DNA from 3 places in the Lentzea sp. NPDC060358 genome. Region 3 is predicted to be linked to each of the others. Evidence: riboswitches for the same ligand, from Rfam matches in the RefSeq annotation. Region 3 holds a riboswitch; each other region holds the start of a gene.
What was found. A riboswitch is a leader RNA that binds a small molecule or an ion and turns the genes downstream of it on or off. The one in region 3 is predicted to bind glycine.

Region 1 (6,267 bases), on a different contig from region 3:
GCTCGGCGGTCGTCTCGGCGGTCGTCTCCGCCGGGACGCCGATCACCCTCGAACGGGTGAAAGGGGCGCGCAGCGGCCGACGCCGTTCGCGGTGCGGCACCCCTTCGCCGATCAGGTGCCGGTGCGCGGTGTTCCAGACCTGGCACGGCCACCGGCGGTGCCGCCACCAGCCAGGACACGCCTCGCACCGGCTGTCCTCGTCGGGCTGGTGCACCTCCAGGAGCAGCCGCCAGCCGTCCGCGAGGCGGTTGATCTCCGCCCTGGCCAGCGGGACCAGCGCCTCGGCCTCACCGTGCTCGGCCGCCTTCTCCAGCTGTGCCAGCCGTTGCAGCACCGCGTCGCGCAGGACCTCGTCCATCACATCTTCGCCGTGGCCTGGTCGAGCAACGAGCCGAGCCGGCGCGTCTGGGTGGCGGACATCACAGCCGTCTCGCCCGGCGGCGTGACCAGCAGGACCCGGTCGTTCTCGACGAGAACGGTCATCGACCTGTCCCGGCCGAACGGGTCGTGGCAGTGGATCCATCCCTGTGGTTCAGCCATGGAATCTCCTATCGAGGCACACCCGACTCCGTCTTCATCGGCCGTCGCCCCTGCTCGCCGCACCGCGAGACCGGGAATTCACTCGTTTGCTGGACGAGCCCGACACGGGCGGTGGTCCAGTCGGGGAAACTTTTCCGTCGCGTTTGGGCGGGGGTGCTGGGCGCGCCACCGGGAAGCCCGCTATATTTGGTGACGGCGGCCCCGCTCCCAGTGACCCCCAGGCTGGTTGAGCGCGGCCGCCCTTTAATTTTCCCCTCTTTTTCCTGGCACCGCCTGTCGCGAAAAACCTGCTTGCGCCCCGGGGTCTCGTACGCTGTAAGTTGCTCGTACACCGTAAGGGGGACGAGATGACTTCGACGACCGCAGAGACCGGGGTGGCGCCGCACCCGCAGCGCTGGGCCGTGCTCGGCGTGCTCTGCCTGTCCGTGATGGTCGTGGTGCTGGACAACACCGTGCTGAACGTGGCGATCCCGTCGATCTCCACCGGGCTGCGGGCCGGCACCGCCGACGTTCAGTGGATGATCAACGCCTACTCGCTCGCGCTGGCGGGCCTGCTGCTCACGACCGGGTCGCTGAGCGACCGGTTCGGCCGCAAGAAGGCGCTGCTGACGGGGCTGGTGCTGTTCGGCGCCGGGAGCGCCGTGGCGGCCTACGCCGGCTCGTCCGAGGCGCTGATCGCGGCGCGCGGGTTCATGGGGATCGGCGCCGCGGTGCTGATGCCGGGCACGCTCGCCGTGCTCATGCAGCTGTTCGACGACCGGGAACGACCCAAGGCCATCGGCATCTGGGCCGCCGTGTCGAGCCTCGGGTTCGCGGCGGGGCCGGTGATCGGCGGCGCGCTGATCAAGCACTTCTGGTGGGGCTCGGTGTTCCTGATCAACGTGCCGGTGGCGGTCCTCGCGATCGCGGCCGTCGCGTTCCTGGTGCCGGAGTCGAAGGACCCGGCCGTGCGCAGGCCCGACGTGGTCGGCTCGGTGCTGTCGATCATCGGCATGGTGGCGCTCGTGTACGCGGTGATCTCGGTGCCGGAGCACGGCTTCGGCTCACCGGAGTTCGGCGTGCCGGTCGCCGTCGGCCTCGTGACGATGGCCGGGTTCGCCTGGTGGGAACGGCACACCGCCGAGCCGATGCTCGACCTCGCGTTCTTCTCCGACCGCCGCTTCACCGGCGCGGTGGCGTCGGGCGTGCTGGCGGCGTTCGGCATGGCGGGCTCGCTCTTCCTGCTGACGCAGCACCTGCAGGGCGTGCTCGGCTACAGCCCGCTGGAGGCGGGCGTCCGCGTGGCACCGATGGCGATCGCGTTGCTCGTCACCAGCAACACGCTGGGCCAGCTCGTGGTGAGGCTGGGCGCCGGGAAGGCGATCCTGCTCGGCATGACGATCGTCGCGGCGGGCGTGGCGCTGCTGCCGGTCGGCACCACCTACCCGCCGACGCTGGCCGGACTGGTCCTGATCGGCGTCGGGGTCGGGGTGTCGCAACCGGTCGCGGTCAACGCGCTGATGGGGTCGATCCCGCCGGAACGCGCCGGCATCGCCTCCGGCCTGTCGGGCACGCTGACGGAGCTGGGCTCCTCGTTCGGCATCGCGGTGCTCGGCGCGCTGCTGTCGGCGCGGTTCGCGGCCTCGCTGCCGGACGGCGTTCCCGGCCGGTCGCTGAGCGAGGCCCTGCACAGCGGCGCGGACGTCACCGTCGTGCGCGAGGCGTTCTCCAGCGGCATGGGAGTCAGCCTGGCGATCGGCGCCGTCGGGGTGTTCCTGGGAGGTGTTGTGGCCAGCGTGTTGCTGCGGCGTGCCTAATATCGCTGTTCGTGGACAGCGTGTGGTTCGGCAAGCCCAGGCCCAGCAGCGGCCAGCCCCTCGGCCTGAGCCGTGAGGCGATCGTGCGCAAGGCGTTGGAGCTGCTGGACGAGCACGGCATGCAGAAGCTCTCCATGCGCAACCTCGCCGCGCAGCTCGGCGCGGCCCCGATGTCGCTGTACTGGCACGTCCCGACGAAGGACGCGCTGATCGAGCTCTGCCTGGACGAGATCTACGGCGAGTTCGACCTGCCGGCTCCCGGCGCGGAGTGGGAGCCGGCACTGCGCGGGATGATGCACACGCTGCGCCGTCTCGCGCAGAAGCACCCGTGGTGGGTGCGGGCCATCGGGGAGCACACGACCATCGGCCCGAACGCGGTGGCGATGTCGGACGCGATGCTCGAACCCATGCGCGCGGCCGGGCTGACGATGGCGGAGGCGGCCCTGTCGGCGTCGACGGTGTCGAGCTTCGTCATGGGATTCGCGATCGCCGAGGTGAACTTCGCCGGCGCGGGCAAGATGGACCAGCCGCCGCCGGACCTGGGCAAGATCGCCGACCTGTACCGGGACAAGCACCCCCGCTACGTCGAGATGCTGGACGATCCGGCGGTGTGGTCGCTCGAGGGGCAGTTCGAGTTCGGGCTGGACTGCGTGATCGACGGCATCAAGGCCCGCGTCGCGGCCCTCAGATAGGCGAAACCCCCGCAGCGATTCACGCGTGCGGGGGCCTCATTCATCCGGTTGGTCTTCAGACGACGGACTCCAGCGGCGTGTGCGCGAGGCCGGTCGCCTCGGCCACCGGGCCGTTGGTCAGCTGTCCGGCGTGGACGTTCAGGCCGAGGGCGAGCGAACGGTCGTCCTTCAACGCCGTCTCCCAGCCCTTGTCGGCCAGCGCGACGGCGTAGGGCAGCGTCACGTTGGTCAGCGCGTAGGTCGACGTGCGCGGCACGGCGCCGGGCATGTTCGCCACGCAGTAGAACACCGAGTTGTGCACCTCGTAGGTCGGCTCGGCGTGCGTGGTGGCGCGGGAGTCCTCGAAGCAGCCGCCCTGGTCGATCGCGATGTCGACGAGCACCGAACCCGGCTTCATCTCGGCGACCAGCGCGTTCGAGACGAGCTTCGGGGCCGCGGCGCCCGGCACCAGCACGGCGCCGATGACCAGGTCGGCCTCGCGGACGGCCTGCTCCACGGAGAACGCGTTGGACGCGAGCGTGCGCAGCCGGCCCTGGAACTGGGCGTCGACCTGCCGCAGGCGGTCGACGTTGGTGTCGAGGATCTGCACGTCCGCGCCCATGCCGACGGCGATCGTGGCGGCGTTGACGCCGGCCACGCCACCACCGATGACGACCACGCGGGCCGGGGCGACACCGGGGACGCCACCGGGCAGCACGCCGCGGCCACCGGAGGGCTTCATCAGCGCGAACGCGCCGACCTGCGGGGCGAGCCTGCCCGCGACCTCGGACATCGGGGCGAGCAGCGGCAGCGCGCGGTTCGGCAGCTGCACGGTCTCGTAGGCGATGGCCGTTGTGCCGGACGCCAGCAGCGCCTCGGTCAGCGGCTTGTCGGCGGCGAGGTGGAGGTAGGTGAAGAGCGTCTGGCCGGCGCGCAGGCGCGGGTACTCCTCGGCGATCGGCTCCTTGACCTTGAGGACCAGGTCGCCCTCGGCCCACACGTCGTCGGCGGTCGCGAGGACCTTGGCGCCCGCGGCGAGGTACTCCTCGTCCGTGATCGCGGAGCCCAGACCGGCGCCCTGCTCGACGAACACGTCGTGGCCGCGGCTCGTCAGCTCGTGCGCACCGGCAGGGGTGAGAGCGACGCGGTACTCGTGGTTCTTGATCTCGCGGGGAACTGCGATCCGCACGATGACTCCTCCGTTCGGTGGCCGACATCTCACAATGTGGGGCAGTGGGAAGGTCATGTCACTGTGCTGATCGCACTATCCAAGACGGGTGTGGTTGTTCATCTAGGACAGAGCTACTTGGTTTGCGCTCGCGTGTGACTCGACCCCGTTCGCGTTGACACCCGGCGGGGCCCGCACATAGCGTGCGCCCCGAGAACTGAAGACCGGCCGCGGTGCCTCCGTGCACCACAACCCGAGTGGGAGAGACCTCGACGAGCTGAGTCGGGGCGCCGAAGGGGCAAGCTCCCGCACACTCTCAGGCAGCAAGACCGCTCGGGGTAGGCAACTCTGCACGGCGGAGGGGGCGCAAGTGTCCCGACCCGTCACGACGCAGAGGAGTCGCCGTGCAGTTCCCCGAGAACCTGCTCTACACCACCGAGCACGAGTGGGTCGACTGGACGCCGGGCACCCAGGACCCGCTGACCTGCGGAATCACCGAGTACGCCGCGGACGCCCTCGGAGACATCGTCTTCGTCCAGCTGCCCGACGTCGGTGCCGAGGTGATCACCAACGAGGTGTGCGGCGAGCTCGAGTCGACCAAGTCCGTCAGCGACCTGTTCTCGCCCGTCACCGGTGAGGTGATCGAGGTCAACAGCGCCGTCGTGGACGACCCGGCGATCGTCAACAGCGACCCGTACGGCGCCGGCTGGCTGTTCAGGGTCCGCGTCGAGTCGGCGGAGAACCTGCTCACGGCGGCGAAGTACGCCGAGCTGACCAAGTCCGACTGACACCGGTCCGACTGACCGCCCCACCACCACGAAGGACTGATCAGTGGCGATCAGCGTTTTCGACCTCTTCTCCGTCGGCATCGGACCGTCGAGCTCCCACACGGTCGGCCCGATGCGCGCGGCGGCGATGTTCGTCGACAAGCTCGGCGAGCGCGCGTCCACCGTGGACCGCGTGCACGTCGAGCTCTTCGGCTCGCTCGGCGCGACCGGGCACGGCCACGGCAGCCCCAAGGCCGTGTTCCTCGGCCTCGAGGGCAACCTGCCGGAGGAGGTCGACCCGGCGGTCGCCGCCGGCCGCGTCGAGGAGATCGTCGCGAGTGGACGGTTGCGGCTCGGCGGCGCGCACGAGATCGGCTTCCGGCACGACCGCGACCTCGTCATGCACCGCCGCAAGTCGCTCCCGTTGCACCCCAACGGGATGAGCTTCGAGGCGTTCAGCGGCGGGGTGTCGGTCGAGCACGCCGTCTACTACTCGATCGGTGGCGGGTTCGTCGTCGACGAGAACGCCTCCGGCACCGACCGCATCAAGCCCGACTCCACGCCGTTGCCGCACCCGTTCCTCACCGGCGACGAGCTGCTCGCGCGCTGCCGCGAGACGGGCCTGTCGATCAGCGAGATCATGATGGCCAACGAGCTGTCGTGGCGGACCGAGGCCGAGGTGCGGTCGGGGCTCCTGCACATCTGGCACGTCATGCAGGAGTGCGTCGAGCGCGGCTGCACCGAGCACGGCACCCTGCCCGGCGGCCTGAAGGTGCGCCGCCGGGCCGCCGAGATGCGCAAGCGGCTGGAGGGCGAGCACTTCGTCACCGACCCGCTGCGCGTCATGGACTGGGTGACGCTCTTCGCGCTGGCCGTCAACGAGGAGAACGCGGCGGGCGGCCGGGTCGTCACCGCGCCCACCAACGGCGCGGCCGGCATCGTGCCGGCGGTCCTGCACTACTACACGCGGTTCGTGCCGGGGGCCGATGACGACGGCGTGGTCCGGTTCCTGCTCACCGCGGGCGCGATCGGCGTGCTGTTCAAGGAGAACGCGTCGATCTCCGGCGCCGAGGTCGGCTGCCAGGGCGAGGTCGGCTCGGCCTGCTCGATGGCCGCCGGCGGTCTCGCCGAGGTGCTCGGCGGCACCCCGGAACAGGTCGAGAACGCGGCCGAGATCGCCATGGAGCACAACCTGGGCCTGACGTGCGACCCGATCGGCGGCCTGGTGCAGATCCCGTGCATCGAACGCAACGCCGTCGCGTCGATCAAGGCGATCACGGCCGTGCGCATGGCTTTGCGCGGCGACGGCTCGCACTTCGTGTCGC
Region 2 (6,267 bases), on a different contig from region 3:
GTGCAGTGCGGAACGGACCCGCAGATGCGCCTGGCGCAGAGCGTCGGGGGAGTCGTCGGCGTCGAGGTGCAGGCAGAACTCGACAGTGCCGTCTTCCAGGTTGGCGCCGATGTCCGCGTCCTCGATGCCCGGTTCGCTTTGCAGCGCGTCCATCACGGCCTCCAGGTGGTTTTCCAGATCCCTGGCAACGGCCGAGGATACGCAGGTCACCTCGACGTAGTACGAGCGTGCCATCAAGCGTCCTCCCTCCAGCATCCGTTCCTCTTCAGCCATCCTCGCAGGTTGCGTGTGTAATTCGAGTTCGACGGGGTTAACTTCACTGTCTTGAAACATGCATCGTGTGGTGGGCCGCATCTGGCTTTGAAGTACTTCTTCCCCTTCTCCACCCGCCAGCCTTGCTTCTCAAGGCTGCGCAGCAGTCCCTCCAGGTCAGGATCCGGATGCTTCGGCCGCGGCACGAGTCTCCAATCGAGTGACCAGGTCTCATGCTCGATGAGGGATCGCCCCGGCCGCCCAACCCGTTACCACGGTGGGCAGCGTGGCATCTCTGCCCCCTGAGACCAGTACAGACCACATCGGAAGCCACTGGGCGACCACTTGAGCGTTTTCACCCAAAAGAGCTTCGAGCGGTTCGACAATCGGAAGACCTATGCCAGATTCCATTCCGTTGTGCCGCACACGCCCCAACGGAACCGCACGACTCGTGTGTACCTATGCGGTTGAACGAACTGTTCCTCGCTTGAACGCCAACACGTCGGCGACTCGCAAAAAGATCATCAAACCTGACACGAACTGTCAGGAATTGCCAGCACAGTGGTCCCCATGAAGGCAACAGGAACCATCGCCGTGAAGAGCTGGGACGAGAACACGTGGGACGGCCGCTCCTACAAGGAGGTCGAGGGCCGCAAGCTGACCGAGGCGCACGTCCAGTTCTCGTACGCGGGTGACATCACCGGTACCGGCAGCTGCCGGTACCTCATGTACTACGGCGACGACGTCGCGTGGACGACCGCGCTCGAGGAGATCACGACCGACGACGGCACGCTGGTGCTGCGGCACGTCGGCGCCTACCGGAACTCTGTGGAGGGCACCATCGAGGTCGTCGACGGCACCGGGAAGTTCCTCAAGGCGCGAGGTGCGGTCACCGTCGGCTGGGCGGAGGACGGCAGCGGCACCTACACCCTGGAGTACGAGGTCTGAGCGACGACCGCGCCCCCGTCCACGACGCCGCCGAGGAGTAGCTTCCCCGCCTGTGAACGACTGGCTGGCGGACACCCGGACCTCCTACGACACCGTGGCGCGCAGCTACGCCGACCACACGCGCGGGCTGCTCGACGGGCTGCCGCACATGCGGGCGGCCTTGTGGTTGTTCGCCGAGGAGGTGGACGGGCCGGTCGCGGACGTCGGCTGCGGGCCCGGCGACATCACGGCGCGGCTGCACGGGCTCGGCGTGGACGCGTTCGGGATCGACCTCTCCCCCGCGATGGTCGCGCTGGCCCGCGCGACCCACCCCGGGCTGCGGTTCGAGGTGGGGTCGATGACCGAGCCGCTCGGCACGGCGGTGGGCGGGATCCTGTCGTGGTGGTCGCTGATCCACGTGCCCGACGACGAGGTGCCCGGCGTGTTCGGGCACTTCCGGGAAGCGTTGCGCCCCAACGGGTTGCTGCAGGTCGGCTTTCACGTCGGCGACCGGGCGAACCTCAAGACCCAGGGCTACGGCGGGCTTCCGATGCGCGTGCACGTCCATCTGCGGCCGCCGGAGCGCGTGGCCGGGTGGCTGCGCGACGCCGGGTTCACCGTCGAGGCGCGGTGGCTGCTCGGCGACGACGGCGCGATCCTGTTCGCCCGGCGCGGGTGAGACCATCTGCCGGTGCCAGAAGTCGTAGCGGAAGAACAGACCTGCCAGCGGTGCGGTGAGACGGTCGAGCTGGAGACCGGGGACTTCGAGCTGTTCGAGCGGATGCACCCCGACTGCTTCCACTTCGCGTTCGAGCACGACCTGGCCGAACCGGGCCTGGGCACCGACCAGAACTGCGGTGACGAGGCCTGCCCCGTCTGAGAAACGGGACAGGGGCGCACCCCCGAGTGCGCCCCTGTCCGCCGGACGTCCGGATCAGCTGCTGTAGGCCTCGAGCGGCGGGCAGGAGCAGACCAGGTTCCGGTCGCCCTTCGCGCCGTCGATGCGGCGGACGGGCGGCCAGATCTTCGGCGCCGCGGTGCCCGCCGGGTAGACGGCCTCCTCGCGCGTGTACGGGTGGTTCCACTCGCCCACGGTCACGCTGGCCGCGGTGTGCGGGGCGTTGCGCAGCGGGTTGTCCTCCACCGGCCACTCGCCCGCGCCCACGCGGTCGATCTCGCGCTTGATGGCGATCATGGCGTCGATGAACCGGTCGATCTCGGCCAGGTCCTCGGACTCGGTCGGCTCGACCATCAGGGTGCCGGCGACCGGGAACGACATCGTCGGGGCGTGCAGGCCGTAGTCGGCGAGCCGCTTCGCCACGTCGTCCACCGTCACGCCCGTCGCCTTGGTCAGCGGGCGCAGGTCGAGGATGCACTCGTGGGCCACGAAGCCGCCCTCGCCGGTGTAGAGGACCGGGTAGTGCTCGTCCAGCCGCCGCGCCACGTAGTTCGCCGCGGCCACGGCGGTCAGGGTCGCGCGGCGCAGGCCGTCGCCGCCCATCATGCGCACGTAGGCCCACGAGATCGGCAGGATCGACGCGGAACCCCACGGGGCGCCCGCGATCGGGCCGACACCGGTGGCCGGGCCCGCGGTGGGCTGCAGCGGGTGGTTCGGCAGGAACGGCGCCAGGTGGGACTTCACGCCGATCGGGCCGACGCCGGGACCACCGCCGCCGTGCGGGATGCAGAACGTCTTGTGCAGGTTCAGGTGCGAGACGTCCGAGCCGAACTTGCCGTAGCGGGCCAGGCCGATCAGCGCGTTGAGGTTCGCGCCGTCGACGTACACCTGGCCGCCCGCGTCGTGGACCAGGCCGCAGACCTCGCGGACGGTGTCCTCGTACACGCCGTGCGTCGACGGGTAGGTGATCATGATCGCGGCCAGGTCGTCGGCGTGCTCCGCGACCGTGGAACGCAGGTGGCCCATGTCGATGTTGCCCTTGTCGTCGCACTTCACGACGACGACGCGCATGCCGGCCATGACGGCGGACGCGGCGTTGGTGCCGTGGGCGGACGACGGGATCAGGCAGACGTCGCGCGCGGCGTTGCCGTTGGCGCGGTGGTAGGCGCGGATCGCGAGCAGGCCGGCGAACTCACCCTGCGAGCCGGCGTTGGGCTGCAGCGACACGGCGTCGTAGCCGGTGACCTCGGCGAGCCAGGCCTCCAGGTCCGACACGATCTTCAGCAGCCCGGCCGCGTCCTCGACGGGCGCGAACGGGTGCAGCGTCGAGAACTCCGGCCACGTGATGGACTCCATCTCCGCGGTGGCGTTCAGCTTCATCGTGCAGGAGCCGAGCGGGATCATGCTGCGGTCCAGGGCGACGTCCTTGTCGGACAGCGCGCGCAGGTAGCGCAGCAGCGCCGTCTCGGAGCGGTGCGCGTGGAAGACCGGGTGGGTCAGGTAGTCGGACGTGCGGCGCAGGTCGGCCGGGATGCCGTCCGCGGTGTCGGCGTCGATGGCGTCCACGTCGGACCCCGTGACGCCGAAGGCCTCCCACACCGCGACGACGTGCGCGCGGGTGGTCTTCTCGTCGCAGGCGATGGCCACGACGTCGTCGTCGACCTTGCGGAGGTTGATGCCGGCCTCGCGGGCCTTGGCGACGACCTCGGCGGCCCTGCCCTCGACGCGGACCTCGACGGTGTCGAAGAACTCGCCGTGCACGACCTCGAGGCCCGCCTCGCACAGGCCCGTGGCGAGCACGGTGGCCAGGCGGTGCACGCGGGTCGCGATGGCGCGCAGGCCCTCGGGGCCGTGGTAGACGGCGTACATGGACGCGATCACGGCCAGCAGCACCTGCGCGGTGCAGATGTTCGACGTGGCCTTCTCGCGGCGGATGTGCTGCTCGCGCGTCTGCAGCGCGAGGCGGTAGGCCAGGGAGCCGTCGGCGTCGACGGAGACGCCCACGAGACGGCCGGGCAGCTGGCGCTCCAGACCGGACCGGACGGCCATGTAGCCGGCGTGCGGGCCGCCGAAGCCGATCGGCACGCCGAAGCGCTGGGTGGTGCCGACGACGACGTCCGCGCCGATCTCGCCGGGCGCGCGCAGCAGCGTCAGCGCCAGCAGGTCGGCGACGACGACGGCCTGCGCGCCGGCCGCGTGGATCTCCTCGATGAGCGCCTTCTGGTCGCGCACCACACCGGACGCGCCGGGGTAGGACAGCAGCACGCCGAAGAAGTCGCCGCCCAGGCCCAGGCCCTCGATGCCCTGCGACAGGTCGGCGACGACGATCTCGATGTCGAGCGGCTCGGCGCGCGTCTCGATCACGGCCAGCGTCTGCGGCAGCGTGTCGGCGTCGATGACGAACTTGGAGGACTTGGACTTGCCTGCCCGGCGCACCAGCGTCATCGCCTCGGCGGCGGCGGTCGACTCGTCCAGCATGGACGCGTTCGCGACCGGCAGGCCCGTCAGGTCGCCGACCATCGTCTGGAAGTTCAGCAGTGCCTCGAGGCGGCCCTGGGAGATCTCCGGCTGGTACGGCGTGTAGGCGGTGTACCAGGCGGGCGACTCGAGGACGTTGCGCAGGATCACGCCCGGCGTCACGGTGTCGTAGTAGCCCAGGCCGATCATCTGCGTCATCGGCCGGTTCCGGGAGGCGAGCTCGCGCAGCTCGGCGAGCGCCTCGGTCTCGGTGGCCGGCGCGGGCAGGTCCAGCACGAGGTCGCGTTCGTGGATGGACGGCGGAACCGCGTGCTGCGCCAGCTCCTCCAGCGACCCGACGCCGATGACGTCGAGGATGCGCGCGAGCTCGGCGGGGCGCGGGCCGACGTGGCGGTCGGCGAACGGGGTGCCGTGCTCGAGAGCGGCGAGCGGAATGCGGTCCTGCGTCATCAAACGCCTCCGGGGGCTGCGGGCACACGTGTCCTGGTGCCCTCCCCGCTCTGTCCGTACCCCGAGGGGCGCCTGAGAGGTTCACCCGCTGTGGGAGCGGGCTTTCACCGTCGGCGGGATCCCCTGGCGGGGCTCCACTTTCCAGAGGCGTCTCGCTCGGGCGGTCCTGGGTGCCTGAGAGGTTCCCGGGGAGGGACTTGCTCCTTCGGCGCCGGGCTCGGGGCCCGGTCTCTCCCGCCTGAGTTCAGCGACTACCCGAGAAGAATACCCGCAGGCCGCCCAGCTAGTCCCTAGTGACGCGGCCTACATCTCAGCACCAAGACCGCTCAAGGCCCCCGAGACGGGGTCCTCGGGGTCGTCGCGCAGCGCCACGAGCAAGTGCCGGGTGCCCACGACGTCGTCCCCGCGCCGGGCCGCGACGAGCTTGGCCCGCTCGACCGCGCGGTCCACGGACCCGCCGGCGGGCAGCGCCGCCCGGTCCACTCCCGCCTGGCGCAGGGCGGTCGCGCCGCCGGACTCGAACTCCGGCTTCAGCCTCCTGCCCGCGGCGCTCAGCTGGTGGTCGAGCGTCAGCACCGCGGCGACGAGGTCGGCGGACGAGACGGGCCGCTCCCCGGCGACGGCGAGCCGTTCGGCCTCATTGCGGACCGCGGTGAGCACCGGCCCGCCCAGCCCCTGGCCGCGCACGACGAGCTTCGTCAGCCACCGCACGTACCCGCCGCCGGACTCCCCCTCCAGCGCCCCCGCCTTGCGCAGCAGCCACACGGCGGGCGCCTCCTCCGGTTCGGCCGCCTCCCGCACGGCCGCGGCGACGGCCTCGACGTCGACGCGCCGCACCACCATCAGGTCCGCCACCCGCCCGAACTCGAGCGACAGCAGAGCGAGCGACAGGTGGGTCGTGGTCAGCACGCCGTCACCGGCCTGGCCGACCGCCGCTGCGAGGCACGCGTCGAGCGCGACGCTGGGAGGCAACGCGGTCTCGACGCGGGCCTGGTGGTGCGCGGCGCGCATCAGCGCGGTGACCTCGGGCCCGGCCTCGGCGGGACCGCCGTCGCCACCGGCCCAGTGCTCGGTGCCGCGCGCCATCGCCTGGGCCCGCAACGACTTGACCCCGAGCTTGCGGCCGGGACCGGTCGTGTCGGTGAGCGCGATCAGCAGGTTCTCGGTGCCGACGAACCCGAACTCGAGCCGGAACGCCCGCTGCACGGCGGCGGCCAGCACTTTCACGACCTGCGGGGAAGGAGTGGGGGTCATGGCGGCAA
Region 3 (6,267 bases):
CACGTTCGCGCACGAGGCCGTACTGCTCGAGGAACAGGCACGCGCCGGCGACAGCGCGTGGGGCAACAGCGTGCACAGCGGGATCGTCGCCCACTACGTCAACTCCTACGGCACCGAGGAGCAGAAGCGGCGCTGGCTGCCCAAGCTGGCGTCCGGCGAGTACGTCGGCGCGATCGCGATGACCGAACCCGGCGCGGGCTCCGACCTCCAGGGCATCCGGACCAAGGCCGTGCGCGACGGCGACGAGTACGTCATCAACGGCTCGAAGACGTTCATCACCAACGGCGTGCACGCCGACCTCGTCGTCGTGGTCGCCAAGACCGACCCGGCGCAGGGCGCGATGGGCATCTCCCTGCTCGTGGTGGAGAAGGACATCCGGCGCGGCCGCGTGCTCGACAAGGTCGGCATGAAGGGCCAGGACACCGCCGAGCTGTTCTTCGACGACGTGCGCGTACCCGCCTCGAACCTCCTCGGCGAGCAGGAGGGCCAGGGGTTCGTCCAGCTCATGCAGCAGCTGCCGCAGGAACGCCTGATCATCGGCGTCTGCTCGATCGCGGGCATCGAGGCCGCGGTGGAGATGACGCTGAGGTACGTGAAGGAGCGCCAGGCGTTCGGCAAGGAGCTGATCAAGTTCCAGAACACCCGGTTCAAGCTCGCCGAGTGCGCCACCGAGGCGGCCGTGACCAGGGCGTTCATCGACGAGTGCGTCGAGAAGCACCTGCGCGGCGAGCTCGACGTGCCGACCGCGGCGATGGCGAAGTGGTGGGCCACCGACCGGCTGACCAGGGTCGTCGACGAGTGCGTGCAGCTCTTCGGCGGCTACGGCTACATGAACGAGTACCCGATCGCCCGTGCCTGGTCCGACGCCCGCGTGCAGCGGATCTACGGCGGCACGAACGAGATCATGAAGGAAATCATCGCGAGGTCCCTGTGAGCGGTCCTCTCGAAGGTCTGAAGGTCGTCGAGCTCGCGGGCCTCGCGCCCGCGCCGTTCGCCTGCATGGTGCTCGCCGACCTGGGCGCGGACGTCGTGCAGGTGCACAAGCCGGGGAGCCGCTCGACGGTTCCCGGCGACTTCCTGGGCCGCAACCGGCGCTCGATCGCGGTCGACACCCGCCGGCCGGAGGGCTCGGAGCTGGTGCTGAAGCTGGTCGAGCGCTCGGACGTGCTGGTCGAGGGCTTCCGGCCGGGCGTCACCGAACGGCTGGGCATCGGGCCGGCGCAGTGCCTCGCCCGCAACCCGCGCCTCATATACGGGCGCATGACCGGTTGGGGTCAGGACGGGCCGCTGGCCGACCGCGCCGGGCACGACATCAACTACATCGCGGTCGCCGGCGCGCTGGAGCCGCTGGGCCGGGCCGGCGGGCCGCCGTCGTTCCCGATCAACCTGCTCGGCGACTTCGGCGGGGGAGGGCTGCTGCTCGCCCTCGGCGTGCTCGCGGCGCTGTACGAACGGGAACGCTCCGGGCGCGGCCAGGTCGTCGACGCGGCGATGGTCGACGGGGCGGCGCTGCTGACGACGTTCCTGCACGGCATGAAGTCCGCGGGCATGTGGTCCGGCGGGCGCGGCGAGAACATGCTCGACGGCGGCGTGCCGTTCTACGACGTCTACGAGGCCGCGGACGGGCGGTTCGTGGCCGTGGGCGCGCTGGAGGAGAAGTTCTACGCCGACCTCGTGCGCGTGCTGGAGCTGCAGGACGCGCCGTCGCGCAACGACCCGGCGAAGTGGCCCGAGCTGCGGGAACGGATCGCGGCGGCGGTGAAGACCAGGACGCGGGACGAGTGGGCCGAGCTCGCGGGGGACACCGACGCGTGCCTGGCGCCGGTGCTGAGCCCGCAGGAGGCGGCGCGGCACCCGCACAACGCCGCGCGGGAGGTGTTCGTGGACGTCGCCGGGGCGGTGCACCCGGCTCCGGCACCCCGGTTCGACCGCACGCCGACGGCGGTTCCGACCCCTCCGGCCGAGACCGGGGCGGACACCGCGGAAGTGCTCGCGGACATGGGTGTGGCGGACGCCGAAATTGTGGAACTGCGGCGGTCCGGAGTAATTGGATGAATGTTCGGGTGCGCATTAAACAGCGCCACGAAGGCGTGACGGAGCGTGATGCCGGCGGTTCGGCATCCGGGTGAGGCCCGGTGCACCTGCCTTCGTCCAAGCTGTGGGATGCGAGGGAGTCCGTGTTCACCTCGTGCCCAGGACATCGGCGCTGGACAGGGACCTCTTTAGCCGCCATTCGGGTGACATCGGGCGCCGTGCAGGCGTGCGCCGCTGGCAGAACCTCGCCCGAGTTGGGCGTGGTCGTTGTTCATCGCAAGGGTGAATGAGGGAGCATGTCGGGTGACACGGCGGTCCGCCGCCTCAGCTGAGAGCGACATGGACGGAGAGGTACCTGTGAACCTCAAGAAGGTGCTAGTGCTGGCGGTCGTCGCGCTGGTGCTGTTCCTCCTGATCACCCGGCCCGAGGAGTCCGCCGGGGCGGTCCAGACGGTGCTCGGCTGGCTGCGCGACGGAGCGGAGTCGATCATCACCTTCATCAGGAGCCTCTTCGGGACGGCGACGCCGATTCGCTAGTGACCCACGGTGATCTTCGGCCGTTCGCGTTGAGCCGGACGGGTGGAATGCGGCCAATCACGCACTGGTAACGGGTGTTCTGGGGATTCAGGGTCTGGTGATTGTCAGACCTACCGAATACCTTCCGCTGCAATGGCCGATCCCCGACCGACGAGGAGGCATGGATGGTCGAGGACTCCGGGGTCCACGAGCTCTTGAAGCAGTGGGCGGCTGAACGGTCTGACGACGCAGAGATGCAGGAGGTGAACCGGATCAAGAACGCGTGGCTCGCTGAGGCTCCCCCCTCGGCGCCAGGCATCCCCGTGCAGCGGGGTGCCGCACGGAGCGGGTCGCGTGGCTTGGTCAAGGTCGACTCGGCGGATCCGGCCTACGTGGCCGCGATGCGCAAGCGGGCGCCGGAGGCACCCGAGGCGTTGCTCGCCGCCGCAGCGAGCTACTGGCAGCTCGTCGGTGACGTCAGCGAGGCCGAGCAGTGGTGGGACGCGGGCATCAGCCCGCTGGACCAGCGCGCGCTCGACTACCGCGCTGCCGGCCTGACGCCCGCCGACCTCGGGAGGCGCCTGGGACCTATGACGGTTCTCCAGCACCTTCGCCGTGGCTCCGCCGCGGCCTGGTGCGTCGCACGTCTGCAGAGGCAGCGCCGGGACGGCGTGGCGTAGGACGGACGGGCTGCCGGAGGCGGCAGCCCCGTACCCATGACGCTCAACCCTCACGGGCGGCCTCCTGATCGGAGGCCTCACCCAAGTAGTGTGGAGGCCGTGCGCGGCCTCCTTACTCCCCAACGCTTGCTGATCGCGTTCGCCTGTCTGGCGGCGCTGGTCGTGTGTTGCGGGCTCGCGTACTGGCAGTGGCAGCGCTTCGAGTCCGCCAGCGGCACCTTCCAGAACCTCGGGTACGTGCTGCAGTGGCCGCTCTTCGGCCTCTTCCCCCTCTTCATGGTGTGGCGCTTCCGCCGCCTGGCTCGCCAGAACCGTGACGGGGCTCTCCCCGCACCGGAGCCGGTTGCACCCGCCGCCACGCCGGTGACTACGGTTGACGCCGTCAGACCCGCGCCTGTCGAGCACTTCGACGACGAAGAAGACGCGGAGCTCGCGGCCTACAACCGCATGCTCGCGGACCTCCACGCGCGGGACGGTCGTTGAGCGAAGGCGGGCAGATGAAGGGTGCGTTGACCCGGTTCAGGGTCATGGCTTACGTGGTCGGTGTCTTCCTGCTGCTGCTGGTCGTGGCGATGGTGCTCAAGTACGCCGCAGACATGGGCGGCGCGATGAAGGTCGTCGGCCCGATCCACGGCTTCCTCTACGCCATCTACCTGGTGCTTTCCGTCGACCTGGCGCTGAAGCTGCGCTGGTCGATCAAGGGCACCCTGCTGGTGCTGCTCGCCGGGACGGTCCCGTTCCTGTCGTTCTGGGCCGAGCGCAAAGTGGTCGAGAAGACCGCGCAGGGCGTGCCGTTGTGACGTTTGGCCTGCTAGCGTCTGGGGCTGACAACTGAACACGGCCGTCGATGTCGCGCGGGAGAGCTCTCTTCAGCGAGAGCGCCGAAGGAGCAACTCCTCCCCGGAATCTCTCAGGTGCAGGTACCGCACGACGAAGGCAACTCTGGAAAGCAGGCCCACCGGCCTCGCCCACGGTGCAAGTCGCGCGTCCGCGCGGCGAAGCTCTCAGGCTCATGACAGAGGGGGAGGCTCGCTCTAGTGGAGGAGTCTCCGATGGACCGTGTCATTCTTCTGTTGCCTCAGCCGGCCGCGTCCGGCTCTTCGGCGCACCCTGGAGGAGCGTTCTGATGTCCCGCCTCACGCCTCTGAACGCCGAGCACGAGCAGCTCGGCGCGATGTTCACCGACTTCGCGGGCTGGCGGATGCCGCTGCGCTACTCGAGCGAGCTCGCGGAGCACCACGCGGTGCGCACCACCGCGGGCCTGTTCGACCTCACGCACATGGGTGAGATCGTCCTCACCGGACCGCAGGCGGGCGAGGCCCTCGACTTCGCGCTGGTCGGCCACATCTCCGCGCTGGCCGTCGGCAAGGCGCGCTACACGATGATCACGCAGGCCGACGGCGGTGTGGTCGACGACCTGATCGTGTACCGGCTGGGCGACGAGGAGTTCATGGTCGTCGCCAACGCCTCGAACGCCGCCGTCGTCGCCGAGGCGCTGGCCGAGCGCGCCGCCGGGTTCGACACCGTCGTCGCCGACAGGTCCACCGACTACGCGCTGATCGCGATCCAGGGCCCGAAGTCCGTCGAGATCCTCTCCGGCCTGACCGGGACGGACCTCGCGACGGTCAAGTACTACGCCTCGTACCCGTCGACGGTCGCGGGCGTCGACGCGCTGCTGGCCCGCACCGGCTACACCGGCGAGGAGGGCTTCGAGCTCTTCGTCGCCCCCGCCGACGCCCCCGCGGTGTGGGCGGCGCTGCTGTCGGCCGGCGAGGCGCACGAGCTCAAGCCGTGCGGCCTCGGCTGCCGCGACACGTTGCGCCTCGAGGCCGGGATGCCGTTGTACGGCAACGAGCTGACGACGTCGCTGACGCCGTACCACGCCAACCTGGGCCGCGTGGTGAAGCTCGACAAGCCGGGCGACTTCGTGGGCCGCGAGGCGCTCGCCAAGGTCGCGGAGTCCGGTGTGGACGCGGTCCTGGTCGGGCTGAAGACGCCCGAGCGCCGTGCCCCGCGGCACGGCTACGCGGTCCTCAACGGCGACGAGGTCGTGGGCGGGGTGACGTCGGGCGCGCTGTCCCCGACCCTCGGCTACTCCGTCGCCATGGCCTACGTGTCCCGCGCGAGCTCCGAGCCGGGCACCTCACTGCTGGTCGACGTCCGCGGCAAGAAGCAGCCGGTCGAGGTCGTCGCACTTCCGTTCTACAAGCGCGCCAAGTAGGGAGATCTTCCAGATGTCCGAGCAGTTCAACGCCTCCCTCGCGGAGTACGACCCCGAGGTCGCCGAGGCCGTTGCCGCCGAGCTGGCGCGCCAGCAGGGCACCCTCGAGATGATCGCCTCGGAGAACTTCACGCCCGTCTCGGTCCTGCAGGCCCAGGGCTCGGTGCTCACCAACAAGTACGCCGAGGGCTACCCCGGCCGCCGCTACTACGGCGGCTGCGAGCACGTCGACGTCATCGAGCGCCTGGCCATCGAGCGCATCAAGGCGCTCTTCGGCGCGGGCTTCGCCAACGTCCAGCCGCACTCGGGCGCGCAGGCCAACGCCGCCGCGATGTTCGCCCTGCTCCAGCCCGGCGACACGATCCTCGGCCTGGACCTGGCGCACGGCGGCCACCTCACGCACGGCATGCGCATCAACTTCTCCGGCAAGCTCTACAACGTCGTGCCGTACCACGTGGCCGACTCCGACGGCCTGGTCGACATGGCCGAGGTCGAGCGCCTGGCCGTGGAGCACAAGCCGAAGCTGATCGTCGCCGGCTGGTCGGCCTACCCCCGCCAGCTGGACTTCGCCGAGTTCCGCCGGATCGCCGACTCGGTCGACGCGTTCCTGATGGTCGACATGGCGCACTTCGCCGGCCTCGTGGCCGCCGGGCTGCACCCGTCACCCGTGCCGCACGCGCACGTCACGACGACCACCACGCACAAGACCCTGGGTGGTCCTCGTGGCGGTGTGATCCTGTCGAACGACGCGGACATCGCCAAGAAGATCAACTCGGCGGTGTTCCCGGGACAGCAGGGCGGGCCGCTGGAGCACGT

Region 1: another riboswitch for glycine. It lies ahead of gcvH (glycine cleavage system protein GcvH); the one in region 3 lies ahead of gcvT (glycine cleavage system aminomethyltransferase GcvT).
Region 2: another riboswitch for glycine. It lies ahead of gcvP (aminomethyl-transferring glycine dehydrogenase); the one in region 3 lies ahead of gcvT (glycine cleavage system aminomethyltransferase GcvT).

What each region holds. Positions count from the first base shown of each region.
Region 1 is NZ_JBHXCW010000163.1:10,978-17,244, forward strand. It holds gene ACFWGZ_RS28345 (hypothetical protein) at 1-358, opposite strand, end outside; gene ACFWGZ_RS28350 (hypothetical protein) at 358-540, opposite strand; gene ACFWGZ_RS28355 (MFS transporter) at 888-2,336, shown strand; gene ACFWGZ_RS28360 (TetR/AcrR family transcriptional regulator) at 2,348-3,028, shown strand; gene ald (alanine dehydrogenase) at 3,084-4,196, opposite strand; glycine riboswitch at 4,424-4,517, shown strand; gene gcvH (glycine cleavage system protein GcvH) at 4,580-4,963, shown strand; gene ACFWGZ_RS28375 (L-serine ammonia-lyase) at 5,007-6,267, shown strand, end outside.
Region 2 is NZ_JBHXCW010000170.1:11,127-17,393, forward strand. It holds gene ACFWGZ_RS28965 (hypothetical protein) at 1-273, opposite strand, end outside; gene ACFWGZ_RS28970 (DUF3224 domain-containing protein) at 823-1,200, shown strand; gene ACFWGZ_RS28975 (class I SAM-dependent methyltransferase) at 1,253-1,858, shown strand; gene ACFWGZ_RS28980 (hypothetical protein) at 1,871-2,059, shown strand; gene gcvP (aminomethyl-transferring glycine dehydrogenase) at 2,114-5,005, opposite strand; glycine riboswitch at 5,157-5,252, opposite strand; partial or broken gene ACFWGZ_RS28990 (Clp protease N-terminal domain-containing protein) at 5,309-6,267, opposite strand, start outside.
Region 3 is NZ_JBHXCW010000236.1:5,047-11,313, forward strand. It holds gene ACFWGZ_RS33690 (acyl-CoA dehydrogenase family protein) at 1-934, shown strand, start outside; gene ACFWGZ_RS33695 (CaiB/BaiF CoA transferase family protein) at 931-2,055, shown strand; gene ACFWGZ_RS33700 (hypothetical protein) at 2,392-2,571, shown strand; gene ACFWGZ_RS33705 (helix-turn-helix transcriptional regulator) at 2,736-3,230, shown strand; gene ACFWGZ_RS33710 (hypothetical protein) at 3,357-3,713, shown strand; gene ACFWGZ_RS33715 (DUF3817 domain-containing protein) at 3,728-4,030, shown strand; glycine riboswitch at 4,076-4,166, shown strand; glycine riboswitch at 4,167-4,259, shown strand; gene gcvT (glycine cleavage system aminomethyltransferase GcvT) at 4,357-5,451, shown strand; partial or broken gene glyA (serine hydroxymethyltransferase) at 5,465-6,267, shown strand, end outside.